Rhodopseudomonas palustris: one gene and its partner. The protein of the gene in region 1 interacts with the protein of each later gene in a pairwise test. Links are inferred from orthologs where the notes say so. Each region holds a gene or a part of one and is shown on either strand. Other genes may lie near its edges. The genes, in order: nusG and rho.

Region 1 (14,809 bases):
TTTTTGCCGCTCTTTCCACAGCAAGCTCTCTCCGGTTGGCGGTCCCTGCGAGCAGGACCACCGGGTTGCACCCACCGTCCCGCTCCAACCCGACCCCGAGGCACAAGCCTCCAAGGACACGTAGGGCGAGACGATCGTGAATTGCCTGCCCTCCCGAACCGACTCCGGCTGATCGCCTTCGCCCGAACGGGGTGTCGAGGTTCGAACCCTATCCGCATCCCGCCGCCCGCAGCGTCGGGATACAAAATCCGGTCTTCACCCGTCTATGCAGGCCGTATGATTAAGCCTCTGAGGAAACGATTGCTTCCGCTTCGGCGCCTGCAGTCTCGGACAGGACCGAGATCGTTCTGGCAAACAGTCCGGCGAGCCGGCCTATCGACCTTTCCGATCCCTGCTCGCATTCCGATCGAGCGACAATGTCCTGCATCCTTCAGCGATCCGGGTGGATGAGTTGAAGGAACAGTCTCCTATCGATCAGGTCATTGGAATGCGCGCACGGGCGCGCCAGCCACAGCCGGCACGCCCGGAGCGGGGTGTTTAGCGAGTCTTAATGCGCTTGCCAAGAGCAAACTTCGCCAATCGGCACGATTTTGGCATAGGGGGCCCTCCCTAGGGGGCCTCGGTCGCAGCGGCTGAGTGAATCCTGCCGGATCGAGCCGGGCCGCGCAAGCCTCCCGGTCAACAGACCCCCCCTTCCGAACAAGGGGCGCCGGCCTCGGCGCAGGATCCAATCGGCTCGTCGAGCAGTTTCTGACCAAAGCAGGCGCGTCTCCCTCACCCGGAAGACGAGGCTAAGCTCGCCAGCTCATCTTCAGCGGTATGATGAGCTAAGACCACCATGTCCTTGTCGCGGCTGCGGGTTCAGCCCCTGACCTGGAAGCAAATCCGGGCCAGTTGGCGCTGGCGTTGGGTCGGAGCTGTTACCCCTGCACCGGATACGGCAGCGGCTTCCCCGCGAAGAACGCCGCAAGATTGGCGATGACGCAGTCCTGCATCGCGCGGTGGGCTTCCTGGGTGTGACCGCCGATATGCGGCGTCAACACCACGTTCGGAAACTCGGCCAGCGCATCCGGCGCGTAGGGCTCCAAGGCGAAGACGTCGAGACCTGCCCCGGCGATCGTGCCGTCGGCCAGCGCGGCGATCAGCGCGGCCTGATCGATCACCGAACCGCGGGAGATGTTGACCACCACGCCGTTCGGCCCGAGCCGCTTCAGCATGCCGGCATCGATGATCTTTTCGGTATCCGGGCCGGCGCGGACCGCGACCAGCAGCACGTCGCACCAGTCGACCAATTCGCCGAGATCGCCGACATAGCGATACGGCACGTCGTGACGGCTGCGGCTGTGATAGGCGACTTCGGTCTCGAAGCCGGAGACGCGGGCAGCGATCTTGCGGCCGATCTCGCCGATGCCATAGACGCCGACCTTGGCACCGGTCAGTCCGCGCGGCGGCTTCAGCATCGGCGACGGCTTTGCTCCGGACCACCCCCCGGCCCGCACGTAAGCGTCGGCCGGCAGCACGCGGCGCATCAAAGCGAGCAACAGCGCCAGCGCCAGATCGGCTACTGCCGAGGCATTCGCCGCCGGGCTGTTGCCGACCACGATGCCGCGCTCGGCAGCGGCTTTGAGATCGACCCCGTCGTAGCCGGTGCCGTAGCAGACCACCGCGCCGAGCGCCGGCAGCATGTCGAAGGTCTCGCGGCCGAGCGGCTGGCCGCCCATCGTCAGCAGCGCGCGGACGTCGGCGAGCTCAGTGGCACTGAAAACCTGATCAGCGGGCTTGCCGGCGGTCTCCAGCAGCTCGAACTGCTCGGCGAATCTCCCCAGCATCGACCGGCCAAACCGCGACGCGACCAGAACCTTGTCGGCCATTCCTGCCCTCATGTTTGTTATTGTTTTACGAGCAAACAAAAAGGGCGAACGGGTTGCCCCGTCCGCCCTCTTCAAATCGTCATCGTCCGGGCAACGGACTTAGTGGACGGTGCCCGGCTCGACCTTCACGCCGGGGCCCATGGTCGAGGACACCGCGACGCGCTGAATGTAAGTGCCCTTGGCGCCGCTCGGCTTGGCCTTGTTGACCGCGTCCGCGAGCGCCTTGATGTTCTCCACCAGCTTGTCGGCATCGAACGAGGCCTTGCCGACGCCAGCCTGGATGATACCGGCCTTCTCGACGCGGAACTCGACCGAACCGCCCTTGGCGCCCTTGACCGCGCCGGCGACGTCCATGGTCACCGTGCCGATCTTCGGGTTCGGCATCATGCCGCGCGGGCCGAGCACCTTACCGAGGCGGCCGACCAGGGGCATCATGTCCGGGGTCGCGATGCAGCGGTCGAAGTTGATGTTGCCGGCCTGAACCTGCTCCACCAGATCCTCCGCGCCGACGACGTCGGCGCCCGCGGCCTTGGCTTCGTCCGCCTTGGCGCCGCGCGCGAACACGCCGACGCGCACGGTGCGGCCGGTGCCGTTCGGCAGCATGACCACGCCGCGGACCATCTGGTCAGCGTGGCGCGGATCGACGCCGAGGTTGATCGCGACCTCGATGGTCTCGTCGAACTTCGAGATGGCGCGCTCCTTGACCAGCTTCACCGCCTCGTCGAGCGGATACAGCTTGGTGCGGTCGATGCCTTCCCGGATCTTCTTCAGACGCTTACCGATTGCCATGTTCGCCTTACCCCTCGACCCGCAGGCCCATCGAACGGGCAGAGCCCTCGACCATGCGCATGGCCGACTCGACGGTGTCGCAATTGAGATCCTTCATCTTCTTCTCAGCAATCTCACGCACCTGGGCGGAGGTCACCTTGCCGGCGAAGTCACGGCCCGGCAGCTTGGAGCCGGACTGGATCTTGGCCGCCTGCTTGAGGAAGTAGGACATCGGCGGGGTCTTCATCTCGAAGGTGAACGACCGATCGGCGTAGATCGTGATCACCACCGGAATCGGCGTGTTCTTCTCTTCCTTCTGGGTCTGCGCGTTGAACGCCTTGCAGAACTCCATGATGTTGAGGCCGCGCTGACCAAGCGCGGGACCGATCGGAGGCGACGGGTTCGCCGCTCCGGCCGGCACCTGCAACTTCAGGTATCCGGTCACTTTCTTTGCCATACCAACTCTCCTGTTGCCGGCGAACCGGCGGTTTCAGGTTCGTGGTGGGGCGCCTTCCGATGACTGGCGATCACCGGCACGCCTCCCACGCCTCTCAGAGCAGAGCCTCCGCCCCACCCTCTTCCGTCATGCCCTGACTTGATCCGGGCATCCATCCATTTCGCAAGAGTGTTGCGAAGAAGGTGGATTGCCGGGTCAAGCCCGGCAATGACAGTGCCCGATCAGACCTTTTCGACCTGACCGAATTCCAGTTCGACCGGGGTCGCACGGCCGAAGATCGACACCGCGACCTTCACGCGCGAACGCGCCTCGTCGATTTCCTCGACCACGCCGGAGAACGACGCGAACGGGCCGTCGGCGACACGGACGTTTTCGCCGATCTCGAACGACACCGACGCCTTCGGGCGCTCCACGCCTTCCTGCACCTGATGCAGGATGCGCATCGCTTCGGACTCCGAGATCGGCATCGGCTTGTTCTCGGCGCCGAGGAAGCCGGTGACCTTCGGGGTGTTCTTGATCAGGTGGAAGGCCTCGTCCGTGAGGTTCATCTTCACCAGCACGTAGCCCGGGAAGAACTTGCGCTCGGCATCGACCTTGCGGCCGCGGCGCACCTCGGTGACCTTCTCGGTCGGGACCAGCACCTGCTCGAACAGATCTTCCAGGCCGCGTTGCTTGGCCTGCTCCTTGATCGATTCGGCGACCTTCTTTTCGAAGTTCGAATAGGCGTGGACGATATACCAGCGCATGCTCATGGTAAGGGGCCTGCCGTCAAACGCCGAGCAACAGGCGGATCAGAACGCTGATCACCTGGTCGGCGGCAAAAAAGAAGATCGAAGCCAGCGCCACCATCACGAACACCATGATCGTGGTGATCGAGGTTTCGCGGCGGGTCGGCCAGGTCACCTTGGCGGTCTCGCTCCGCACTTCCTGCAGGAATTTGAACGGGCTGAAGGCCATCGTGTGATCCAGATCAGTCGAATGTGGGTGTTTCAGAAAACCGAACAGCCCCGGTGAACCCAACCCTGGCGATCCTCGCCGGGGATGAGCCGACAACGGGCCCAATTTTCGGGAAATCAAAGCCGCGCCGGAAATCCGTCGAAGCGGGCCGGCAGCGAGTGAGGCCTTGTATGGCCAGATCGCCGAAACGTCAAGCTGCGAACGGCTGTCGCGCACCCCGCCGACTGGCTCCCACCTCCCCTTCAGGTATCCCAAAAGCCGTAATATTCCAATCTCCTACACGGACCGGACTGCCGTCGTCAGCCTTGCGACAGCATGGCCCGAGAGCCTAGTCCGAGACAAATCCAACCGGCACCGTCAGGCTCCGGCTCGCACCGGGCGGCGGCGGCGGAACCGGAGATGCGCGCTGCACCAGCGCGAGCGCCTCCCGGTCGATCTCGGCGAAGCCCGACGACCGCACCAATCTCACCGACCGCACATTGCCGGACTGATCGATCGCAAAGTGCACATAGGCGATCCGGCGCCTCCCCTGGTCAGCGGCCGCCGACACCGAGCGCTTGCTACGCTGCAGATGCGCCATCAGTCGTGACCGCCAATCCGCCGGGGACTGCGAAGCCCCACCGAACGCGGTCTGAGCAGCCGCTATCCGATCCGACTGCCTCGCCTCGAGCTGCGCCTGCCGCATTGCCTGGGAATTGGCCGCAGCCCGCTGCGGGCGTGAGCGCTGCTTCTTCTTCGGCGTCGGCTTTGGCTCCGGGGGAGTCACCGCCCGCGGAGGTTCGGGACGCGGAAGTGGCACCTCCGCAGTCTCCACGACCGGCGGCTTGTCCTCCGTCTTGGTCTGCTCGGCCGGCGCTGTTTCATTCGGCTCGACCGGCGGCTCGGCGAGCTGCGGCGGCGACTCCTGCCGTTGCTCTGCTTGCGGCCGGCTGTCATCGGCCGATTTCTGGTCCGGTGAGATATCGGTTCTCGCCGTGACGATCGCTTCGGGCACCGCCGCCATGTCCACCATGATGGCGGCCGGTGCCGAGTCCTCCGCGGGGACCACCGGATCGGGCAGCAGCATCCAGGCCACGGCGCCGGCATGTGCCCCCATCATCAGCAGCGCCGCCACCGACCAACCGAACATTTCGAGAGCTTTGGTCCGGCGACTGATCGAGCTGTTGAAGTCGGTCACGGCACGGACGCGGGCGCAGGTAGCACGGCCACTTGCTCGAGACCGACCAGCGTAACTTTGAGATAGCCGGCGCCGCACAGCAGATTCACCACCTCCATCAGACTTCCATAATCGACCCTGCTGTCCGCGCTAACGAAGACACGGGTTTTCTTGTCGCCGCCGGCCTTGCGATCGATGATCGCCCGTAGATCCTCGCGGGCGACCGAGCTGTCGTCGATACGTAGCGTGTGGTCACTGTTCAGAGTGACATAGAGTGGCTTGCCGACTCGCGGCGTCGATTTCGCTGTCCACGCCAGCAAACCGAGATCAACATGAGCCGTCGCGAGTGGCGCCGCGACCATGAAGATGATGAGGAGCACTAGAATTACGTCAATGAACGGGGGCACCTTGGTCCTACGATCGTCATCGAACTGGCCGCCGCCATACTCTCTCACGCTGTCTGCCATGTACTTCTCCACTCTTACTCTGCTGCCAACATCGACGAAGATGTCCGGTGCTCGCCCGGGACTTTGCGGAAATCCAAATCGAGGCTGATCAGCCGCTCCACGCCGGCCGCAGCATCGGCCAAGACCTGGCGATAACCGGAGATAGCGCGTGCGAAGACGTTGTAGATGATGACGGCCGGGATCGCGGCGACCAGGCCGAACGCCGTCGCCAGCAGCGCTTCGGCGATGCCCGGCGCCACCACGGCGAGGTTGGTGGTGTGACTCTGCGAGATCCCGATGAAGGCGTTCATGATGCCCCACACCGTGCCGAACAGGCCGACGAAGGGCGACACCGCGCCGACGGTCGCAAGCAATCCGGTGCCGCGCATCAGCCTGCGCCCGGCCTGCGCCTCGATGCGCGCCAGACGAGACACCACGCGCTCCTTCAGGCCAGCTTCGCCGGAATAGGCCAGCACCGGCAACGAGCGATGCAGCTCGTCGCTCGCCGACCGCACCATGAACACGGCAGGGCCGCCTCGTTTGCTGAGGCGATGCACTGCCTCGTCGAGATCGCGCGATCGATCGACGATGAGAAATGCGCGCTTCGCCCTGGCGTTAGCGCACGCCACCTCGACGGCTTTGGCCACACATATCGTCCAGCTCAGAAACGAGGCGAGCAGCAGCGCGATCATCACGGCCTTCACCACCCAATCGGCCGCGATGAACATGCCGATCGGCGACAGATCGTGCGGCAGATCGGAGTGGCGATCCGATTTCGGCATGATCCGCGCCACCGATCCGCCGCCCTCGCCAGCCAGACCTGCAGCGGGCGATGCTGCCGGAGTCTCCGGGGACGTCACGCTCATCGGCGCCGAGCCGGGCTGCTGTGCCGCAGCGTCCGGCGCACACGCGAGCAATGCGCCGATCAGCGCAAGTGACGCCCATATCGATATTAGACGGGCTGCCGTCATCCCTCACCTTCCTTCACGTCGGGATGAAACCTCGTTGGATCGCCATCATCCGCTTCAAGGCTTCCGGCGGATTCCGCGGCGACGACCAACAACTCGTTCACCAGCTTGTGCACGCGCTGATACGCGGCGCGCGCGCCGGCGATCGCGCGCTCTTCCTCCATCGCCGACAGCGGCGCTGCATCGAGGGCCGCAGTGAACGTCTTCCAATGGAGGCCGCGCCCCTCCGGAGCGGCGACGAGATGCCTGGCACCGAACGTCTCCGACAAACCGAGGCTACCGGCCTGCTTCAGCAGAAACGCAGCACCGAGGTTGGAGCCTTCGGCCACATAAAGCCAACCCAGCGCCGTCGAGACGTCGATCGGCTGCTCGCCGATCGAGACGGGCGTCGCGCGCGAATTCTCGGGCGCAACGCCGAGATCACGAAGGTCCAACTCGATCAGTTCGAGCCGCCGTCGTTCCAACAGAGCCGGTAGCAATTCGCCCAGCGCGGCGCTGCGATAGAACGCGTCGACGTCCTGGTGAAAGCGATGCTGGACAAGGAGAAACGACGCATATCGCTCGCGGCTCGAAAACGGCCTCCGCGCCATGATCCCACTGTCCAGCCGTTCGTGCGTCGCCTGCGTCGCGGCCTTCAGCCGCCTCGAGCGACTGAGGACCAGTGCGCTATCCGTTACTGTCATTCAGACTCCTCCAACCTGCAGGATACGGCCACCCCGCCTTGCTTCTCGTGAACCGCACCACTGCAACGTTCATCGCTGCTGCGTCGCTGCGGTTCCTGCCGATGTCAAAACCGATAGTTGACTCCGACGCGGACCATGGGGATATCCACGTTGCTGCTGAGCTTGCGGCCGTTGCTCGTCGCGTAGGTCGCCGGCGTCACGAAATTGCCCGGCAGTACGCCTGCTCTGGCGTCGGCGAAGGTGAAGTCCTCGCCGGCGAACCGGGCTAGCAGATACTCAGCCTTGATCGACCACGCACCGCCCACAGCGAATTCGCCGCCGCCGCCGATCACATATCCAACTCGGATACGAGAACTGTCCTCGGTGAAAGCCGCCACGGTCGTCGTCGGCCACGAGAAGTTTCCGGAATTGACGGCACGGTACTGCGTCCGGGACTCGTCTTGCCTCATGAAAGCAACACCGCCGCTGGCAAACAGCATCAGCCTGTCGTTGACGGCGAAGCCGAGCCGTCCGCGCACGGTAGAGAGCCATTTGATCTCGCTCTGCTGCACGGCTTCGAACTGTCGCATCCTGCCCAGGTTGTTCGCGCAGTTGCAGGCGACGCCTTCGGACGCGAAAGTCACCTGCGACGCACCGATCTCAGTCTTGGCGACATCGGCCTCGATGCCGACGATGAACCGGTTCGCGAACTGATAGTCGTAGCCTGCGTGCAAGCCGAACGAGAGCGCGCCGACCTGCTGATTGGGCGCTTCGTTCGCCGCGTGACCGTCGGCCGACGCGGTCATCGCGGTCATCGTCCCACCGAATTTCGCGGAGTTGTAGGCTGTGTTGACGCCGGCATGGAAACCGCTCCAGTTCGCAACCGCTGCGCTCGGCGCGAACAGGCGCGTCAGAGATCCGGGTGTGACCGTCTCGCTGCCACCGAACTTCCCGCTCATACCGAGGCGGAACGTGCGCCCCGGCCCCGGCTGCTGAACCAGACTGAGCGGGTCGACGTAATACTGATCCGTCAAGTTCTCGACGGTCGCACGCAGCGCAATATCCTTGGTGAGCTTATACTCGGCGAACACATCGACCAGCCAATACGGCTGCCAGATAATCGGCGCGATGATGGCAGCCGCACCATACTGCACCGCCCCGTATCCGATCGAGCGCGGCCCGACATAACTCGCACGACCACCGACCGTCAGATCATCGTCGAGCAGCTTCTGCGATAAAGTGATGTTCGCCGAGTATTTCGGAGGCACCTGATTGGCCGAATAGTCGCCGGACAGAGTCGAATTGGCACAATTGGCCGCAGTCGGACAATATTCGACGTTGAGATAGTAATTCGCTGCGACCTCTGCGGTGAATCCGCCGCTCTGATAGCGGCCAGACCATTCGAGTCCTTCGAAGCGCGCACGATCGATATTGACGACCTGAAGGGCCGAGTAGGTGTAGCCGTAGGTCGGATCCACAAACGACTTGCTCATCCGGGCGACGTAGTTCGACACATTCCAGTTGAAGTAGCCGAACTTCATCATCGCCTTGTCGGCGGGCGCGAACACCCCCTCTCTGAAGAGGTTCACCCCAGCCTCCCAATTGTTGGAACGCTCGGGAAGCAGACCAGCGTTGGGGATCAGACTGTAGCCGGCAACCGATTCGAACAGGGTCGGCATGCGCAGGGCGCTGGAGTAGTTGACGTAGAACTGTGCGTCCTTGATCGGCTCGACCACGATTCCGGCGGACGGACTGTATCCGCCGGTGTCACGCGACGGCTGCGGATTCACCTGTGAGGCGTTGGTGATCGTGCTCCGATCCTGGGACCAGTAATGCGAATACCGGAGACCGCCGTTCAGCGTGAGCCAATCGACCGGCTTGTACGCGACTTTGCCGAAACCGGCGACCTCCTGCCTGGCGCCTTCACGGGACGGGATGCCGGCATTGAGCTCGTTCGTAAACGGCGTCGGCCTGGTCGCTTCCTGGACATATGACGCACCGTAATCGAAATCGAGCGAACCGAAGCGCTCCAATGACAGATGGGACCTGTTGCTGAGGTCGCCGCCGCCCATCGTGGTTTGATTGCCCGGCAGGTAGTTGTACGGGAGACCGAAGTCTTCAGGCTTGACGTTGGTCGCGATGCTCGTCCGGGGCGGCGTCAGCAACGTCAGATTGGTCATCCACATGTTGGCTTTGAGGTCGACGAGACCGTTGTCCTCCGGCTTCCAACGATAGCGGACGGTGCCGGTGTCGACCTTGGTCACGTCCTCCTGGACCTGTTGCACGGCCTGGTTTTGGGCGCTTGAGAACAAAGACGCGATGACGTCGCCAGCCTTGCTGCGATAGCCGTTGTATCCAACCTGTAGACTCTGGCCGTCGTCGGATCGCACGGTGCCCTTGGCGAGATAGGATTCGGTCTCGAGCTGAGTGTTCAGAACCTGCTCGCCAGCGCGATAACTGGTCAGACCGGTGTTTTGGTAGACATGCGCATACGAAATCGGGCTCGGCGGGTAATAGCAGAAGCCGCTCGAATAGCAGAGCGGCTGCGGCCCGGTGTCGAGTACGCCCGCGCCGGGCCCGTTCCTTCCGGCGAAATAGTTGCCCTGCTTCCGGTACGCATAGCCCCACAGCAGATCGTAATTCGCCTCCTTGATCGCCGCGACAGTGCTGAACGAGCCACTGGTCGGAGTGAGCAGTCCGGGGCGGTCGAGGCCGGAAGCCTGCGCCGTCGGCACCGGATAGGGCTGCGGATCGCTGACATAGGGCCGCGGCCAGGTATAACCACCGAGATCGCCCGGCCGCGGGTTGGCGGTGTTGGTGCCGAAGCTGCTCTTGACCAGCACGCCCCATTTTTCACCGGCCTTCACGACATCGTCGGCGCCGACCGTGCGCATCGCCACCGTGCCGGCGATGCCCCGCGACGAGACGTCCGCGCCCTTGGTGATGTCGACGCCGGCCAGAAGATCAGGATCGACGTAGGTCCGGTTCGAGATGCCCTGATAGCCCTGATAGACCGTCAGCCCGTTCTCAGCGCCATCAACCGTGACGGCGACACGGCCCATGCCCTGCATGCCCCGGATATTGACGTCGATCGAACCGCCGCCGTTCCTGGCTTCGCCCGACATCACACCCGGCGTACCGCGGAAGATGTCGGCCGGGCTGCTGCCCCGAAAGCGCTCGATGCTCTCCTGCGTAATCTGGGTCACGGGCGCGGGCGTGCGGTACGGCACCTCGGCCGGAGTTCCGCGACCACCCGAGATGTCGATCGTATCGAGCATCAGAGATCCATCGGATGCCGGCATCTGGTTCATGCTGGCGCTGACCGGACCGACGATCGTGACGGTGCCTCCACGCTTGATCCGATAGGAGAGCCCTGACCCAACCAGAAGCCGGTCGAGCGCAGCAGACGGTGTCAGCGCGCCGCGGACCGCCGGTGCGGACTTTCCCGCCACCAGAGCTTGATCGACGAAGATCTGGAGCCGCGACTGACGGGAGAATGCGATCAGTGCGCTCCCGAGCGGCTGAGCCTGGATGTCGAGCTCGCGAGAACCGGCGCCTGCGCGTGATGGTTGCGGAGCTTGTGCGTAGGATTGTTCGACCGTCGCGGCCGTCGACAAGAACGTCGCCGCCATCAACAGAACGGCCAGTCGCCCGTTAGAGCATACGCACTTTGTATCCAAACTCATCCCGAAGGCCCCCATCGTCGAGCGGCCGCGTGTAGCGACCTGCTGCGATGAAGACGGCGGAGTTGGACAAAGTAGTTACTCGACTACCGCGTCTTTTTGCGATTCTGGGCTTGGAATCATTACAGTCAGAAGGCCGGCGGCACGATAGATCCGCAGCGATAGCGATTGAGCGATGGTGTCGAGCGCCGCGTCCACGTCGTCGGTGTCGAACACCGCCGTGACGTGCCGCTTGCCGAGTGCACCGCCGAACAGCACGATCGGGCCGCGCCGATACCGGCCGAGGTCGGCCAGCACATCATCCAAGGGCACGTCGCGGAAGATCAGTTGATTGTGCCGCCACGCCTGTACGGCATCAAGATCCGCCGCGGTGACACCAGATACGCCGCCGGTGCCGTAGCGAACCTCGTGGCCGGCTTCGACTTTCACCGGCGTCGCCGCTGGCGTTCCGACCTGAACCGTGTTGTGCGCCACGGCGACCGCAACGTCTTTTGCAATCTTGACGTCGAACGCGGTGCCCAGCACACGCACCTCGCCGCCTTCCGCCATAACAATGAATGGCCTTCCGGGATCCTTCGCCACCGTGAAGAATGCCTCTCCAGTCAGCAGCTTGATGCGCCGCTCGGTGTCGCCGAACGAGACATCGATCGCCGTCGAGGTCGCCATCTCGACCTGCGAACCATCCTGCAGCATGACCGTCTTGCGCTCGCCGACGCCGGTTCGATGGTCCGCGAACAGGCCAACCGGCAGCAACTGCCAACCGAAACCGGCCATCGCCAGCAGCAGCACGGCAGTCACCGCGATGCGCTTCGGCAGGTTCGATCGCTGCCGCCGAGGGCTGCGCGGCGCCGGACGCAGTCCGACGGCATCGAGGCCGCTCCACATCCGCTCGACCGAGCGCCAGGCAGCCTCGTGGGCCGGATCAACCGCCAGCCACGTTGCAAAGTCAGCACGGTCCTCCTCGGTGGCCTCGTCATCGCGAAGGACGACGAACCATTGAACCGCCTGCTCGTCTATGGACGATGGTCCGTCCAATCTGTCCATGCGGCCTCGTGTGACACGATCGTACATTGCGGAACAGCACCGTCATGCGGTGGGAGACGTCGCCGATGCGGGACGTAGCTAGGCACGGAAAACGTTCATGTGAAGCAAATACAGCGAAACCGCATCCGTCAGGGGGATGGCATCACCGGACCGACGAGCCGTCCGCACCGCCCCCCTCTGCCGAGAAGCTTGCCTTGAGGCAAAGCATCGCTCTCAACATGTGCGCCATCACGGTATTTTTCGAGATTCCGAGCCGGTCGGCGATGTCGGCGTAGCTCATTCCTTCGAACTTGTGGAGAATCAACACTTCGCGGGGGCGCGGCGGCAATGCGGCCAGTGCAGCGTGCAACGCTCGGAATTCCTGGTGGGAAATCAGCACCGCATCGGGCAGCGGCGACGGGTCGGCGATCGCTTCGTCGAGTTCGACCGCCGTTGCCAATATATTGCGGCGACGCCGGCGGGCCTCGTCGATCGCCAGATTGTCGGTGGTTCGAAACAGATAGCTGCGGAGGTCACGGACCTCTTCGCGCGGCGCACGCAACAGGCGTAGGAAAGCCTCCTGCACGATGTCGGCGGCAGCGCTCGCAGACAGTCCGCGGGCAATCAGAAACCGCTGAAGCCGCCGATGCTCATCGGCATAGAGATGCGCCAGACTCTCGGTCAAATCGGTCATCGAATGAACGCCACTCAACCTTTCGCCCCCCCGAGCGAACGCCATCTCCACCAATCCGGTTATCAGCCGCCCGATTTCGCCGCAAACCCAGCGAATTAGATTGGCTCTAGCCGAGCGTGTGAGAATTCCACCGCATGACATGCAGCGCGGCAAGGCCACGGCGGCGCGATGGCGCCGCCCCAAGGCTCCGCCGGTCAGCCGGCGCGCCGGACGCCGCGATCGTCCGATCTGCGACGCAGCCGGCCGGAACGGCCGGTCCCGATTCGGGCGCAAATCCGGCTGGACGGCAGACCGTGAGCCGCCCTCAAGTCGCCTGATGCCAGAATATTGGATACAGATTGAGCAGTTTAGCTGGCAGGAGTGGCAGGGCTCGAACCTGCGACCCCCGGTTTTGGAGACCGGTGCTCTACCAATTGAGCTACACTCCTACGTCGGCGTCGCCGCCGAACGGGCCGTTTGAAGCACAGGCGGTGCCCTGCTGGCAAGTGGGATACGCGGTTAGGCTTTGGTCTATTCGACAGGTTCCACAGGCACGGCGTCCGGACCGGTTCCGGACTTGCGATGCGATCGGGGCGCGAGCGCGCAATCCCGGTTGGCACCCGTCCCCGGCGCATTCTCGAACACACAGCGCCTCGGCGGCACGCCACACACCCGGTCGAGCTCGCGGAAGCCGACGCAGTGACCATCCGGCGCCCGATAGCCGGTGCCGCCTTTGCAGCCGCAGCCTTTGCACGGCGGCCGGTCCGGACAGGCCGCCTCGCCTGCCGCCGGCCACGCCCAAACGAAAAGAATAGCCGCGCATACGGCAAAGCGTACGCGCGGCTTCCTTAAGCTCATCACGTCGATCGAGTTGTTACTCGATGATCGCGGCGACGACGCCGGCGCCCACCGTGCGGCCGCCTTCGCGGATGGCGAAGCGCAGCTTTTCTTCCATCGCGATCGGCACGATCAGGTGCACTTCCATCGCGATGTTGTCGCCCGGCATCACCATCTCGGTGCCTTCCGGCAGGTGCACAACACCGGTCACGTCGGTGGTGCGGAAGTAGAACTGCGGACGGTAGTTGGTGAAGAACGGGGTGTGGCGGCCGCCCTCTTCCTTGGTCAGGATGTAGGCTTCGGCCTTAAACTTGGTGTGCGGCTTCACCGAACCCGGCTTGCACAGCACCTGGCCACGCTCGACGTCCTCACGCTTGGTGCCGCGCAGCAGCGCGCCGATGTTGTCGCCCGCCTGGCCCTGATCGAGCAGCTTGCGGAACATTTCGACGCCGGTGCAGGTGGTCTTCTGCGTGTCGCGGATGCCGACGATCTCGATTTCGTCGCCGACCTTCAGAATGCCGCGCTCGACACGGCCGGTCACCACGGTGCCGCGGCCCGAGATCGAGAACACGTCTTCCACCGGCATCAGGAACGGCTGGTCGATCGGACGCTCCGGCTGCGGGATGTAGGCGTCGACCTGGCGCATCAGCTCCAGGATCGCGTCGTGACCGAGCTTGGCGTCCGAGTTCTCCAGCGCCGCCAGCGCCGAACCCTTGACGATCGGAATGTCGTCGCCCGGGAAGTCGTACTTCGACAGCAGCTCGCGCACTTCCATCTCGACCAGCTCGAGCAGTTCCGGATCGTCGACCATGTCGCACTTGTTCAGGAACACCACCAGCGCCGGCACGCCGACCTGACGGGCCAGCAGGATGTGCTCGCGGGTCTGCGGCATCGGGCCGTCGGCCGCCGACACCACCAGGATCGCACCGTCCATCTGCGCCGCACCGGTGATCATGTTCTTCACGTAGTCGGCGTGGCCGGGGCAGTCGACGTGCGCGTAGTGACGGTTCTGCGTCTCGTACTCGACGTGCGCGGTCGAAATCGTGATGCCGCGCGCCTTCTCTTCCGGCGCCTTGTCGATCTGGTCATAGGCCGTGAACGTCGCACCGCCCGTCTCCGCCAGAACCTTGGTGATCGCCGCCGTCAGCGACGTCTTGCCGTGGTCGACGTGACCGATCGTCCCGATGTTGCAATGCGGCTTCGTACGTTCAAACTTTGCTTTGGCCATCGTTCTCCATCCTTGTCGGCGCCAGCCTGGAAGGCGGCGAAACCGCGGCTGGTTACTGCGGAAAAGCACCCTGTTCAAGC
Region 2 (14,905 bases), 3.3 Mb from region 1 along the record:
CGCGCGCGTTTAACGCGATGGCGGCGCAGCTCGGCCAGCGCGAACGTGAGCTGGTCGCCAGCAACAGCCGCCTGACCGTGATGGCCTCGATGGACCTGCTGTCGGGCCTCGCCAACCGCCGCGGCTTGCAGAGCCGGCTCGACTTCGAATGGATGAAGGGCCAGCAGACCGGGCATCGCCTGGCGCTGATGATGATCGACGTCGACCATTTCAAGCTGTTCAACGATTCGTACGGCCATCCCGAGGGTGACGCCTGCCTCAGCCGGATCGGCGAGACGCTGGCAGCGGTGGCCGACCAGACCGGCGGGTTCGCGGCCCGTTACGGCGGCGAGGAGTTCTGCCTGCTGCTGCCGGAAACCGGGATCGGCCGCGCCCTCCAGGTCGGCGAGCTGGTCCGCACCACCGTCGAACAGCTCGCTCTGCCGCATAAGACCAGTGCGTTCGAGCATGTTACCGTCAGCATCGGCGTCGCCTGTACGCTGCCGAGCGAACACGCCTCCCCGGCCGAGCTGATCGAGGCTGCCGACGCAGCGCTGTACGCGGCCAAACATCGCGGCCGCAACAATGTGGTCGAGCACGGCTTCATCCGGGCCAGCGACGGCCCGGTGGCGATGGCGAGCTGAGGCTGCTCAAGGGCCGCCCGGCGAGCTGCCGGGCTTGCGCCATCCCATTGACCCGACACCATGTTTCATGGCCTAGTCCGCGCGCTTCGCGCGCGATTTGACCCGAGCCCCCGCACCGGTTGGCGACCTCGGCCGCGCCCCGTTTTCCGCCCTGATCCGCGCTCGAACCGGCCGGCCGCCTTCTGATCTTCCGAACCCTGATCTCATGAGCAACGAACGATACAACGCCCGCGAATCCGAGCCGAAGTGGCAGGCGAAATGGGACGAGGCGAAGATCTTCGCCACCCGCAACGACGACCTGCGCAAAAAGTATTACGTGCTGGAGATGTTCCCGTATCCGTCGGGGCGGATCCACATGGGTCACGTGCGCAACTACACCATGGGCGACGTCGTCGCGCGGACCATGCGGGCGCGCGGCTACAATGTGCTGCACCCGATGGGATGGGATGCATTCGGTCTGCCGGCCGAGAACGCGGCGATCGAGCGCAAGATCGCCCCGAAGGCTTGGACCTACGACAACATCGCGGCGATGAAGAAGCAGCTTCAGACCATGGGTCTGTCGCTGGACTGGGCGCGTGAATTCGCGACCTGCGATCCGTCCTACTACAAGCACCAGCAGAAGATGTTCCTCGACTTCCTGAAGGTCGGGCTGGTCGAGCGCGAGAAGCGCAAGCTGAACTGGGACCCGGTCGACATGACCGTGCTGGCCAACGAGCAGGTGATCGACGGCCGCGGCTGGCGCTCGGGCGCGGTGGTCGAGCTGCGCGAGATGAACCAGTGGGTGTTCAAGATCACCAAATACGCCCAGGAGCTGCTGGACGCACTGGATACGCTGGACCGCTGGCCCGACAAGGTGCGGCTGATGCAGCGCAACTGGATCGGCCGCTCCGAAGGCCTGATGGTACGCTTCGCGCTCGATAGCGCGACCACACCGGCCGGCGAGACCGAGCTGAAGATCTTCACTACCCGTCCGGATACGCTGTTCGGCGCCAAGTTCATGGCGATCGCAGCCGACCATCCGCTGGCGCAAGCCGCGGCGGCGAAGGACCCGAAGGTCGCCGCGTTCATCGACGATTGCAAGAAGCGCGGCACCGCGCAGGCCGAGATCGATACGGCCGAGAAGCAGGGCATCGATACCGGCATCCGCGCCGTGCATCCGTTCGATCCGAGCTGGAAGCTGCCGGTCTACGTCGCCAACTTCGTGCTGATGGAATACGGCACCGGCGCCATCTTCGGCTGCCCGGCGCACGACCAGCGCGACCTCGACTTCGTCAACAAGTACCAGCTCGGCAATACGCCCGTGGTCTGTCCCGAAGGCCAGGACCCGGCGACCTTCGTCATCACCGACACCGCCTATGACGGTGAAGGACGGATGATCAACTCCCGCTTCCTCGACGGCAAGACGATCGCCGAGGCGAAGGAAGAAGTCGCCAAGCGGCTGGAGACCGCGCAGCTTGCCGGCGCACCGGTCGGCGAGCGCAAGGTCAATTTCCGCCTGCGCGACTGGGGCATCTCACGTCAGCGCTATTGGGGTTGCCCGATCCCGATCATCCACTGCCCGACCTGCGACGTGGTGCCGGTGCCGGATGCGGATCTGCCGGTGGTGCTGCCGGAGGACGTGTCGTTCGACAAGCCGGGCAATGCGCTCGACCATCACCCGACCTGGAAGCACGTCACCTGTCCGAAGTGCGGCGGCAAGGCCGTTCGCGAGACCGACACGATGGACACCTTCGTGGACTCGTCCTGGTACTTCGCGCGCTTCACCGATCCGTGGAACACCGAGGCGCCGACTACGCCGGACGTCGTCAACCGGATGATGCCGGTCGATCAGTACATCGGCGGCGTCGAGCATGCGATTCTGCATCTGCTGTACAGCCGGTTCTTTACCCGGGCGATGAAGGCGGCGGGTCACATCGACATCCAGCATGACGAGCCGTTCGCCGGCCTGTTCACGCAGGGCATGGTGGTGCACGAGACCTATCGCAAGGCCGACGGCCACTTCGCCTCACCGGCCGAGATCTCCATCACGGTCGAGGGCGATACCCGGCGAGCGACGCTGCTCGACGGCGGCTCGCCGGTCGAGATCGGCCCGATCGAGAAGATGTCGAAGTCCAAGCGCAACACCGTCGATCCCGACGACATCATCGGGACCTACGGAGCCGACACCGCGCGCTGGTTCATGCTGTCGGATTCGCCGCCGGATCGCGACGTGATCTGGAGCGAGGAAGGCGTCAAGGGCGCGTCGCGCTTCGTGCAGCGGCTGTGGCGGATGGTGAACGATGCGGCCCCGATCGCCGCTTCGGCCCCGGCCGAACGGCCGGCGAGCTTCGGCGCCGATGCGCTCACCTTGCGCAAGGCCGCGCATGGTGCGCTCGACAAGGTGCTGTCCGGCATCGAGCGGCTCGCCTTCAACGTCAGCCTGGCGCATATCCGAGAGTTCTCGAATACCCTCGGCGACGCGCTCGCCCGTTCGCAGACGCCCTCGCCCGATCTCGCCTGGGCGATTCGCGAATCGACCGTGATCCTGGTGCAGCTCTTCCACCCGATGATGCCGCACCTCGCCGAGGAATGCTGGACGGTGCTCGGCCAGACCGGCTTGGTCTCCGAGGCGCTGTGGCCGCAGATCGAACCGGATCTGCTGGTCGAGGACAGCATCACCCTGCCGGTTCAGGTCAACGGCAAGAAGCGCGGCGAGGTGACGGTGCCCCGCGACGCTCCGACCGGCGAAATTGAGGCTGCCGTTTTGGCGCTCGATGCGGTAAAACAAGCCTTGGGTGACAAGCCCGTTCGCAAGGTGATCGTCGTCCCGCAGAGGATCGTGAATGTCGTCGGCTAAGCCCGCGGAGCTCAAGAAGTTCGTCGTCCGGTTGGCGCTGGCGGTTGCGCTGGCGGCCCCGGTCGCCGGCTGCTTCCAACCGATGTACGCCGATCGCGGCGACGGTTCGCCGACGCTGCGCGATAAGCTGAACGCCATCGAAGTCCCGCCGCTGGATATTCCGAACGGGTCGCGCAATTCCCGCCTTGGCGTCGAGCTGCGCAACAAGCTGATGTTCAAGCTGTACGGCAGCGCCACCGGCGCGCCACCGCTGTACACGCTGAAGATCTCGATCTCGACCTCGCGGTCGTCGCTGATCGTCGATCCCAGCACGCAGCTGCCGACGATCGAAAACTACGCGATCGACGCCAGCTATCAGCTCAAGGACATCGCCACCGGCAAGACCGTGGTGAGCGGCAACACTTTCTCGCGCGTCGAATACGACGTGCCCGGCCAATCGCAGCGCTTCGCCCGCACCCGCGCCGGCCGCGATGCGGAAGACCGCGCCGTGCAGGAGATCGCCGAGAACATCAACACTCGGCTCGCCTCGTTCTTCTACGCCGGGATGTGATCCGCGATTCCGCCGAGCACGCGGTGTTGGTTCATATTCGGCTCTGGCGCTGAGTAATGGTTGCGCTTCGCGGCAAAGATGCCACCTCGTTTCTGGCTAGGCCCGATCCGGGCCGGCCGATCGTGCTGCTGTACGGACCTGATGCGGGCCTCGTGCGCGAACGCGCCGATGCGCTGATCGCGGCCTCGCTCGACGATCCCAAAGACCCGTTCGCATTGGTCCGGCTTGATGGCGACGAACTCGCCGCGGAGCCGTCGCGGCTGGTCGACGAAGCCCTGGCGATTCCGATGTTCGGCGGCCGGCGCGCGATCCGCGTTCGCGCCGGTTCGCGCAGTTTCGTCGCCGGCGTCGAAGCTCTGATCACCTCGCCACCGCGGGAATGCCGCATCGTGATCGAGGCCGGCGATATCAAGCCGGACCACGCGCTGCGCAAGGCCTGCGAGAAAGCTGCCACCGGCGCAGTCGCGATCGGCTGCTATCCGGACGCCGAAGCCGACATTGCCCGGCTGATCGACGACGAACTGCGCGGCTCGAATCTGCAGATCGCCAAGGATGCGAGGGCGGTGCTGACGACGCTACTCGGCGGCGACCGCCAGGCCTCGCGCAACGAACTGCGCAAGCTTGCGCTGTACGCGCATGGCAAGGGCGAGGTCACGCTGGACGACGTGATCACCTGCGTGTCGGATGCGTCCGACCTCAAGCTTGATGCAATTGTCGACGCCGCGTTCTCGGGCAAGCCCGTCGTGGTCGAGACAGAATTCGCCAAGGCGATGGTGGCCGGAACCTATCCGGGTCAGATCATCCTTGCGGCGCAGCGCCACGCCGCGTTTCTGCACAAGACCAGCCTCGTGGTCGAAGGCGGTACGCCGGCCGCCGTGGTGCTCGATTCCGGATTTCCGCGGCTGCATTTCTCCCGCAAGGCCGCAGCCGAGACGGCGCTCCGCAATCTCTCGACGACCCGCCTCGCGCAGATCATCGAGCAACTCGCGAGCGCCGCACTCGAAACCCGCCGCCAGGCCACACTCGGCGCAGCGATCGCGCAGCGGACGCTGCTATCAATCGCCGTCAGCGCGAGGCGCCGGAGTTAGTCTCGTTGTTACCATCCGTAGGGGGACCTGGCGTATCGCGAGCTACGCGCACCTCGCCCCCCTTCGTTCGTCATTCCGGGGCGCGCGTAGCGCGAGCCCGGAATCCATAACCACTGCGCCCTCGGCTCGGAGCCCAGAGCAGCCTCGCCGTGTCCTCACGAGAAGTTTGTGAGTATAGATTCCGGTTTCGCGCAGCTACACCGCGCGCCCCGGAATGACGAACGAGAGATCGTCGCCTCAGGCGTCAACGAACAACGCGGACTAACCGCCCACCTCGAGCCGGCGGATGATGTCGTCGAGCTGATCGAGATCGGCGTAACGGATTTGGACTGCGCCGGTGCCTTCGTGATCGTCGATCGTCACCTTCATGCCGAGCGCATCGCTGAGGCGTTTTTCGAGCGCCAGCGTGTCGGCGTCCTTTACCGACTTGGCGCTCGCCGTGGCGCGGGGCTTCTGCGGCTTGCGCTCCGGCACGCCTTCTTCATGCGCGAGCGCTTCGGTTTGCCGGACATTGAGCCCTTCAGCGACGATCCGCTTGGCGATCGTCGATGGATCGGGCAGACCGATCAGCGCGCGGGCGTGACCCGCGGTCAATTCGCCGGATGCGATCAACGACTTGACGTCGTCGGGCAGCTTGATCAGCCGCATCATATTGGCGACGTGGCTACGGCTCTTGCCGACGATCTTGGCGATCTCTTCCTGGCTGCGATTGAACTCGGCCGCCAGAGCCTGATAGCCCAGCGCCTCTTCGAGCGGATTGAGATCTTCGCGCTGAACGTTTTCAACGATGGCGATTTCCAGTGCGAGCGCGTCCGATACGTCGACCGGAACGATCGGCACTTCGTGCAGACCGGCGCGCTGCGCCGCGCGCCAGCGCCGCTCGCCGGCGATGATCTCATAGCGATCGGCGGAACCCTTCACCGGACGAACCACGATCGGCTGGATCACGCCGTGCTGCTTGATCGAGTCGGACAATTCACCAAGCTCGGCATCGGTGAAGGTGCGACGCGGGTTGCGCGGGTTAGCCTTGATGAATTCGATCGGCACCTTGCGCTGTGCCCGCGGCCGCTCGACCTGCGTGGCCTCGCCGCCGACATCGCCGATCAGACTCGCCAAGCCACGCCCCAGTCGCGAACGGTGCTCATCGGCCATCGCCAGCTCCCTTGGATTCACGTCGCTACTCCGCACTGATGAAATGAAATGTTGTTAGTTCGCGTCGTCATTACGAAGCGGCATCGCAAGCAAGCCGGCGCCCTGCCCGGCTCTGGATCGCGTTGCTCCGCCCGCAATGACGAGGCGTGGTCGGCGCCGCCGGCCGCGCACCTCAATGCGTGGTGCGGAGTTCGCGCTCGCGCTGAATCACTTCGGTGGCGAGCTTCAGATAGGCTTCGCTGCCGACGCATTTCAGATCGTAAACCAGCACCGGCTTGCCGTAGCTCGGCGCTTCGGAGATCCGCACGTTACGCGGGATCATGGTGTCGTAGACCTTCTTGCCCATGAACTGGCGCACGTCGGCGACAACCTGGCTCGACAGATTGTTGCGGCTGTCGAACATCGTCAGCACGATGCCGTGGATCGTCAGGCTCGGGTTGAGGTTGGCGCGGACCTGCTCAACCGTCTGCAGCAATTGCGACAAACCTTCGAGCGCGAAGAACTCACACTGCAGCGGCACCAGGATCGCATCCGCGGCCGCCATCGCATTCACAGTCAGCAGATTCAGCGAGGGCGGGCAGTCGATCAGCACGTAGGTGTAGTCGAGCGGCGGATCGATGTCCTTGTTGAGCACGCCGATCGCATCGCGCAGCCGGAACGCGCGGTCACCGCGATGGCCGAGCTCGAGCTCGAGGCCCGACAGATCCATCGTCGAAGCTGCGATGTGCAGCCGCGGCACCGCGGTCGCGACCACCGCATCACGGAGTGGCGCTTCACCGGCCAGCACGTCGTAAGTTGAAGTGTTACGATCGCGGCGGTCGATGCCGAGCCCGGTCGAGGCGTTGCCCTGCGGATCGAGATCGACAATCAGCACGCGCTCGCCGATCGCGGCCAGGGCCGTGCCGAGATTGATCGCGGTGGTGGTCTTGCCGACCCCGCCCTTCTGGTTGGCGAGCGCGATGATGCGCGGACGCCCGGGCTCTGAATTCGCCCTATCCCCTTGATAAATCTCGTCAATTACGGTCATGGCAGGTTCTTTTGGCTCGCGGTGGCGTTATGTGCGTCGTTCGATGTGGTCGATTTCGACGATCCAGCCTTGGCCACCGGTCACGCTGGCATGCAGCTTGGGCTGGAATTTCCAATATTTAGTAGCTTCCGTCAATTCTGCATCTACATCTTGACCTTTCAGGAACAGCGCCTTTGTGGTTCCGGGGGTCATCAGCGGTTCGGCAAAACCGATGAGCTGGTGTAGCGGAGCGACCGCACGGGCGGTGATGCAATCGAGTGCTTGTGGGAATCTATCCACGTTATCCCCGATGTCCGCGAGAATGACTGTGCCCGGAGCGCCCGCGACGCGGAGCGCCTCGCGCAGGAACGCGGCCTTCTTGGCAATCCTCTCCACCAACGTGACGTGTCCACCGACGTCCGCCATCGCGCAGGCCAGTACCACACCGGGAAACCCGCCTCCCGATCCGAAGTCGAGCCATCGCCGGGCATGCGGCATCAGACTGACCAGCTGCAGCGAATCCGCGATGTGCCGGGTCCAAAGCTGCGGCAGGGTCGAGGGAGCGACCAGATTGGTCTTAGCCTGCCATTGCTGCAGTAGCACGACATAGGCATCGAGGCGGGCTTCGAGCGCCGACGAGATTGGGATGAGCTTCAGCGCCGCCGCTTTGTCAGCGTCGAGATCTGAGACGGAAACGAGAGGTCTGGCAGCGCGCTGCATGGAACTTCACTGCGGGGGAGACGGCCGTGGAGGCCTTTTTAGATTATATTCTCGCAAACCGATTCCGACCACCGAATACGGCACCGATCTGCAATCGACGGCTAGAGTTTCACGTGAAACACGACGGAGCCGAGAGGTGGAGGTGTTTCACGTGAAACGCTGGTTGCCACCCTACCCCGTCGATTTCCGCTTCCGTTGTTCACGCCGCAGATAGGCGGCGAGAATTCCGAGGGCCGCTGGCGTGATGCCGTCGAGCCGACCCGCCTGCCCAACGGTGTGTGGGCGATGCCGCTCCAGCCGCGTGCGAGCCTCGTTCGACAGACCGGGGACCGCCGCGTAATCGACATCGGTAAGCCCGAGACTTTCGTCCCGACGAAACGCCTCGACGTCTGCGGTCTGGCGCTCCAGATAGACATGATATTTGGCGTCGATCTCGACATGCACCGCGATCGCCGGATCGACCTTTCCAAGCTCCGGCCATATCGCGCGAACCTGAGCCCACTCGATTTCCGGATAGGACAACAGATCGAACGCGGAGCGGCGCTGGCCATCCCGGTTCAGTGCCAGTCCGTGCTTGGCTGCTTCGTTCGGGGTGATCGACAGCGATTGGGCAAGCGCTTTCGCGTCAGAAAGTGCGACCATTTTGTCCTGATGGAAGGCCGACCGCTCCACCCCGACGCAACCGAGTGCTAGGCCCTTGTCGGTCAGACGCTGGTCGGCGTTGTCGGCTCGAAGGGTCAGGCGATACTCGGCCCGAGAGGTGAACATCCGGTACGGCTCGGTGATGCCGCGGGTCACCAGATCGTCGATCATCACGCCGAGGTAGCCGTCGGCGCGATCGAACACCGCCAGATCGCCACCTCCCGCGGACAATGCCGCGTTGAGCCCAGCGACCAGACCCTGGGCTGCCGCCTCTTCATAACCGGTGGTGCCATTGATCTGCCCGGCCAGGAACAGCCCGCGCAGCCGCTTGGTCTGCAGCGTCGGCTCCAATTCCCGCGGATCGACGTGATCGTATTCGATCGCGTATCCCGGACGGAGCATTTCGGTTCGCTCCAGCCCCGGAATGGTCTTCAGGATTGCCCGCTGCACCTCTTCGGGAAGCGACGTTGAGATCCCGTTGGGATAGACGGTCGGGTCATCAAGCCCTTCCGGCTCCAGGAAGATCTGGTGGCCGTCGCGATCGCCGAATTTGACGATCTTGTCCTCAATCGAGGGGCAATAACGCGGCCCAGTCGATTGGATCTGCCCGGAATACATCGGCGAGCGATGCACATTGGCGCGGATCACCTCATGGGTGGCCGGCGTCGTCCGGGTGATGCCGCATTCGATCTGCGGCGTGGTGATTGCCGGCGTCAGGACCGAAAACGGTTCCGCCGGATCATCGCCAGGCTGCATTTCGACGGCGCTCCAGTCGATTGTCCGGCCGTCCAGACGTGGCGGAGTTCCGGTTTTGAGGCGACCGAGCTTAAATCCGAGCGCTTCGAACGACGATGAAAGCCCCATCGCTGGGGCCTCGTCGATCCGGCCAGCGGGCCAGCTTCGCTCGCCGAGGTGAATGAGGCCGCGCAGAAAGGTCCCGGTCGTAATGACGACCGCCGCGGCAGCAAACTCCCGGCCGTCGCCGAGCCGAATGCCGCTCACACGGCCGTCCTGCCATAGCAGCGCGTCGGCCTCCCCTTCGATCACCGACAAATTCGGAAAGCCCTGGATCGCGGTCTGCATCGCGGCCGCATATAGCTTGCGATCAGCCTGCGCCCGCGGGCCGCGGACCGCGGGGCCTTTACGGCGGTTCAGCATCCGAAACTGAATGCCGCCGGCGTCGGCGACCCGGCCCATCAGCCCATCCAAGGCATCCACTTCGCGGACCAGATGACCTTTGCCCAACCCTCCGATCGCCGGATTGCAGGACATCGCACCTACGGTGGCAAAACGATGGGTAACGAGGGCAGTAGCCGCGCCGATCCGGGCAGCCGCAGCCGCAGCTTCGCAGCCGGCATGGCCGCCGCCGATGACGATGACGTCGAAAGAGGTACGCATGGTGGGGTTGTAGCTCAGCTCCGGGGAGCTTTGAAGGCGAGTTCGCCGATCTTGATACCGGCTGAACCTCACCGAACTGTTTCACGTGAAACAGCCGAGCCCAAATCCCGATAGCGTGGTTAACCTTTCGTTACCACCGGCTGACCGGCCGAGACCCGAGCAAGCCTATTTGCCAATGCAGAACCGGCCGAAGATCTCACCAAGGACATCCTCGACGTCGACCCGCCCGAGCAATCGGCCGAGACTGTGAGCCGAAGCGCGGAGTTCTTCGGCGACGATTTCTTCGGCCAGTCCCGGCACGAGGCTGCGTGTCAGCGATGCCGCAGCATCGGCGAGCAACCGCCGATGGCGGTCGCGCGTGATCAATCCGGCTTCTGCGGACCCGAAATACTGCGCAGCAAATTGCGTCAGTTCGCGCAGCAAATCCGCAAACCCCTCGCCGGTCGTGGCCGAAATCCGGAAACCGGGCTCTGACGGGCCGGATTCTGCCACCTCGCCGGTCGCCAAATCGATCTTATTCCGGACCCGCCAGACTTCCGGTCCGCTGACATCGGGATCCGAAGCATCCGTGGTCGTGCTCAGCCACAGAACAAGGTCCGCCGAAGCGGCTCGCGAGCGGGCGCGTCGCATACCCTCCTGCTCGACCGGATCGTCACTGTCTCGCAGTCCCGCCGTATCGATCACCGTCACCGGATAGCCGTCGAGATCGAGCTGGATTTCGATCACATCCCGGGTGGTGCCAGCATGCGGCGAGACGATCGCCACCTCGCGGCGCGCCAGGCGATTGATCAGAGTGGACTTGCCGACGTTCGGCGGCCCGGCGATCGCCACCACCATCCCGTCGCGAAGCTTTTCGCCCCGGCCCTGCTCGGCCAAGACCTCGGCGATCTCTGCCGACAGCTCGGCGATCTTCGCCCGCGCCGGCCCCATCAGCTCGTCGGCAACGTCGCCTTCGTCGGAAAAGTCGATCCCTGCTTCGACCAGTGCCAGTGCCTCGATGATCTGGTCGCGCCATCGCCGCGCCCGGTCGCCCAGCACGCCGCCAAGTTGGCGGAGCGCCTGCCGACGCTGCGCGTCGGTGTCCGCATGGATCAGATCGTCAAGACCTTCGGCTTCGGTCAGGTCGAGCTTGCCGTTTTCGAATCCACGCCGGGTAAACTCGCCCGGCTCCGCCGGCCGCACGCCTTCGAATGCCGAGAGGGTCTTGATCAGCGCCGCCGCCACTGCACGGCTACCGTGGATGTGCAATTCGGCAACGTCTTCGCCGGTAGCGGACGCAGGCGCCGGAAACCACAACGCCACGCCGTCATCGATCAGATCACCATCGCGGCTCCGAAGATCACAGCGTACCGCGCGCCGGGGCGGCGGTAATGATCCGGTCAGCGCCGTCAGCACTTCACCCGCTCGCGATCCGGAAACACGCACGATTGCGATCGCCGACGGCAGCGGTCCGGTCGCAAGGGCGAAGATGGTCTGATCGCTCGGATGCATGGCGCTGTCTTGCCGAGGCGCTGTTCCGAACGCAAACAAAAAGGGCGCCCCGTGGGGGCGCCCTTGATGGCCGGCTATTCAACTCGCTCAGGTGTTCATCGAGTCGAAGAATTCCGAGTTGTTCTTGGTGTTGCGCAGCTTGTCGAGCAGGAACTCGATCGCGTCCATCGTCCCCATCGGGTTGAGGATACGGCGCAGCACGTACATCTTCTTCAACAGCTGCGGGTCGGTGATCAGCTCTTCCTTGCGGGTACCGGACCGCGAGATGTCGATCGCCGGGAACGTGCGCTTGTCGGCAACCTTGCGGTCGAGGATCAACTCCGAGTTGCCGGTGCCCTTGAACTCTTCGAAGATCACTTCGTCCATGCGCGAGCCGGTGTCGACCAGCGCGGTGGCGATGATGGTGAGCGACCCACCCTCTTCGATGTTACGGGCGGCGCCGAAGAATCGCTTCGGCCGCTGCAGCGCGTTGGCGTCCACACCGCCGGTCAGCACCTTACCCGAAGACGGTACCACCGTGTTGTAGGCCCGGCCGAGGCGGGTGATCGAGTCGAGCAGGATGACGACGTCGCGGCCGTGTTCGACCAGGCGCTTGGCCTTCTCGATCACCATCTCCGCGACCTGGACGTGGCGAACCGCCGGCTCGTCGAAGGTCGAGGAAATCACCTCACCCTTCACCGAGCGCTGCATGTCGGTGACTTCTTCGGGCCGCTCGTCGATCAGCAGCACGATCAGATAGCACTCTGGGTGATTCGCCGTGATCGAGTGTGCGATGTTCTGCATCAGCACGGTCTTACCGGTGCGCGGCGGCGCGACGATCAGAGCGCGCTGGCCCTTGCCGATTGGGGCAACGATGTCGATGACGCGGGCCGACAGATCCTTGCGGGTGGGATCGTCGATCTCGAGCCGGAAGCGTTCATCCGGAAACAGCGGCGTCAGGTTGTCGAAATTGACCTTGTGCTTCGACTTCTCGGGATCCTCGAAGTTCAGCGAGTTGACCTTGAGCAGCGCGAAGTAGCGTTCGCCTTCCTTCGGGCTGCGGATGTGGCCTTCGATGGTGTCACCGGTGCGCAGGCCGAAGCGGCGGATCTGCGAGGGCGAAACGTAAATGTCGTCCGGACCGGGAAGGTAGTTGGCATCCGGCGAGCGCAAGAAGCCGAAACCATCGGACAGCACCTCGACGACGCCTTCGCCGATGATGTCGGTCTCTTTGGCCGACAACTGCTTGAGGCAGGCGAACATCAGCTCCTGCTTGCGCATCGTGCTGGCGTTCTCGACCCCGAGCTCTTCCGAAAACGAAACGAGTTCGGCCGGCGTCTTGGCCTTCAGGTCTTGAAGTTTGATTTCCCGCATGGGGGTGGTCCTGTGGAAACGAGACTGGGGATTCGTCAGCGGAAGAAAAAGCGGGAGGAAATAACCGGAGTCCGCAGGTCTTCAGGTCGACGGTGTCTTGAGCAAGGAAGGTGCGGGAGGTTTCAGACCCGATGCGGCGGCCGGTTCAAAAGGAACCTGATCGCAACCACATTCGCCTGCTTTAGGTGGGACGAATGCCAGTATAGAAAATCCGTTGCGTCCACGCAAGACGATCGACGCCGTACCGAAATCAGTGCCGTCAGAACGGCTTGACGATCACGAACAGTACCGCCGCGATCATCAGAAGCGTCGGTATCTCATTGATAATACGGTAGAATTTATGAGACCGGGTATTCCGGTCAGCGGCGAAGTCACGCACATAGCGGCCGAGCAGCAGATGAATCACGGTCATCAGCACGACCGCGGCGAGCTTGGCGTGAAACCAGCCCGAGGTGAAATAGCTCTGCTCCCAGGCGATCGCCAGACCAGCGACCCACGCGACCATCATGGCCGGATTCATGATCGCCCGGTACAGCCGGCGTTCCATGATCTTGAAGGTCTCGGACTGGGTCGATCCGACTTCGGCGGTGCAGTGGTAGACGAACAATCGCGGCATATACAGCATGCCGGCCATCCAGGAGATCACCGCCACCACGTGCAGGGTCTTCACCCACGGATAGACATCCACCCAGTCGATCATTCGATCTTCCATTCCGCTGTGCCGCGAAGCTGTCAGACGATCCGGAACGCAGGACCTGCATCGCGCGTTGATCGAATGCTCGAATGCGGAGATTTCCGCAAGCGCCAGCTTTCTTATCAATATTTATAGATTCTTAGGGTTTGAGTCTAAGTGACCGTGGATTGGACTCACCCAACAGCATTCCAAAGTTCTTCCGCACCTGCCCACATCTTCACAGTCGTCCCCAACTGCTGGTCTGTTCGTCGGGCGCTTGCAGGATCAGAGGGTTGCGCCGGGTCGTCGCCGCATTACCGAGAGACAAATCCACATTCACCCGCTAACCTCATCGCGATCCCGAAATGCTCTTCTCACCCGACGCCTGTGAAGAAAAAGCCGGGTTATCCCGAGCCCGACGGCCGTGGCTCCGCTTTGGTGCGATTCTCGGCCCGTTGTTCACAGGTTACACAGGGCCACGATGCTGACCGACGGCAGCTACTTTCACCTTCATCTGGTCTCCGACTCGACCGGCGAAACTCTGATCACGGTGTCCCGGGCCGTGACGGCGCAATACGCCAACGTCACTCCGGTCGAACATGTCTATCCCTTGGTGCGCAGCCAGAAGCAGCTCGATCGCGTGCTGCAGGAAATCGAAGAAGCGCCCGGCATCGTCCTGTTCACGCTGCTGGAGACCGAATTGGTCAATCGGCTCGAAGCGAAGTGCCAGGAGATCAACAGCCCGAGCCTGTCGATCATCGGTCCGGTGATGCAACTGTTCGAAGCCTATCTCGGCGCGTCGACCATGGGCCGGGTCGGTGCGCAGCACACGCTCAATGCCGAATATTTCCAGCGCATCGACGCGTTGAACTATTCGATGATGCACGACGACGGCCAGCACGTCGAAGGGCTTGAAGAAGCCGATGTGGTGCTCGTCGGCGTATCGCGGACCTCGAAGACGCCGACCTCGATCTATCTGGCCAATCGCGGCATCCGCACCGCCAATGTGCCGCTGGTCGCCGGCATTCCGATTCCGCATCAGCTCGAGACGCTGAAGAAGCCGTTGGTGGTCAGCCTGCACGCGTCGCCGGAACGTTTGATCCAGGTGCGGCAGAATCGGCTTCTCAGTCTCGGCGCCGGTACGGGCAACGACTCTTATATTGATCGCCAGGCGGTGACCGACGAGGTGCTGCTGGCGCGTAAGCTCAGCGCCAAATATGGCTGGTCGCTGCTCGACGTCACCCGGCGGTCGATCGAGGAAACTGCTGCGGCGATCATGAAACTGCTTGCCGATCGGCAGCGCCAGAAGGTGCCGGAATGACGCTGTGGCTCGGGCCGCAGCCGCTGGTGCTGGCTTCGCAGAGCCGCGCCCG

The links.
Region 2: the proteins of nusG (region 1) and rho interact in binary tests that used the Escherichia coli proteins (3 or more experiments, as listed by UniProt). The link is inferred for Rhodopseudomonas palustris from one-to-one orthologs.

What each region holds. Positions count from the first base shown.
Region 1 is NZ_CP058907.1:3,594,568-3,609,376, forward strand. What follows is about bases 2,084-4,900. They hold nusG (transcription termination/antitermination protein NusG), read right to left. Parts: upstream 3,849-4,900; coding sequence 3,318-3,848; downstream 2,084-3,317. Other genes in these bases: rplA (50S ribosomal protein L1), read right to left, coding at 2,084-2,660; rplK (50S ribosomal protein L11), read right to left, coding at 2,668-3,096; secE (preprotein translocase subunit SecE), read right to left, coding at 3,865-4,053; HZF03_RS16470 (energy transducer TonB), read right to left, coding at 4,382-4,900. Outside these bases: rplJ (50S ribosomal protein L10), read right to left, coding at 1-19; HZF03_RS16445 (NAD(P)-dependent oxidoreductase), read right to left, coding at 921-1,871; more of rplA, read right to left, coding at 1,971-2,083; more of HZF03_RS16470, read right to left, coding at 4,901-5,230; HZF03_RS16475 (biopolymer transporter ExbD), read right to left, coding at 5,227-5,676; tonB-system energizer ExbB, read right to left, coding at 5,691-6,626; HZF03_RS16485 (biliverdin-producing heme oxygenase), read right to left, coding at 6,623-7,306; HZF03_RS16490 (TonB-dependent receptor domain-containing protein), read right to left, coding at 7,411-10,917; HZF03_RS16495 (FecR family protein), read right to left, coding at 11,047-12,012; HZF03_RS16500 (RNA polymerase sigma factor), read right to left, coding at 12,155-12,730; tuf (elongation factor Tu), read right to left, coding at 13,539-14,729. UniProt on the Escherichia coli protein: Part of the processive rRNA transcription and antitermination complex (rrnTAC). The complex forms an RNA-chaperone ring around the RNA exit tunnel of RNA polymerase (RNAP).
Region 2 is NZ_CP058907.1:311,227-326,131, forward strand. What follows is about bases 10,727-13,639. They hold rho (transcription termination factor Rho), read right to left. Parts: upstream 12,860-13,639; coding sequence 11,594-12,859; downstream 10,727-11,593. Other genes in these bases: mnmE (tRNA uridine-5-carboxymethylaminomethyl(34) synthesis GTPase MnmE), read right to left, coding at 10,727-11,506; hemJ (protoporphyrinogen oxidase HemJ), read right to left, coding at 13,119-13,559. Also shown: HZF03_RS01460 (diguanylate cyclase domain-containing protein), read left to right, coding at 1-623; leuS (leucine--tRNA ligase), read left to right, coding at 829-3,459; LPS assembly lipoprotein LptE, read left to right, coding at 3,446-4,009; holA (DNA polymerase III subunit delta), read left to right, coding at 4,066-5,097; HZF03_RS01480 (ParB/RepB/Spo0J family partition protein), read right to left, coding at 5,359-6,249; HZF03_RS01485 (ParA family protein), read right to left, coding at 6,422-7,276; 16S rRNA (guanine(527)-N(7))-methyltransferase RsmG, read right to left, coding at 7,304-7,975; tRNA uridine-5-carboxymethylaminomethyl(34) synthesis enzyme MnmG, read right to left, coding at 8,147-10,015; more of mnmE, read right to left, coding at 10,181-10,726; HZF03_RS01515 (pyruvate, water dikinase regulatory protein), read left to right, coding at 14,014-14,853; HZF03_RS01520 (Maf family protein), read left to right, coding at 14,850-14,905. UniProt on the Escherichia coli protein: Facilitates transcription termination by a mechanism that involves Rho binding to the nascent RNA, activation of Rho's RNA-dependent ATPase activity, and release of the mRNA from the DNA template.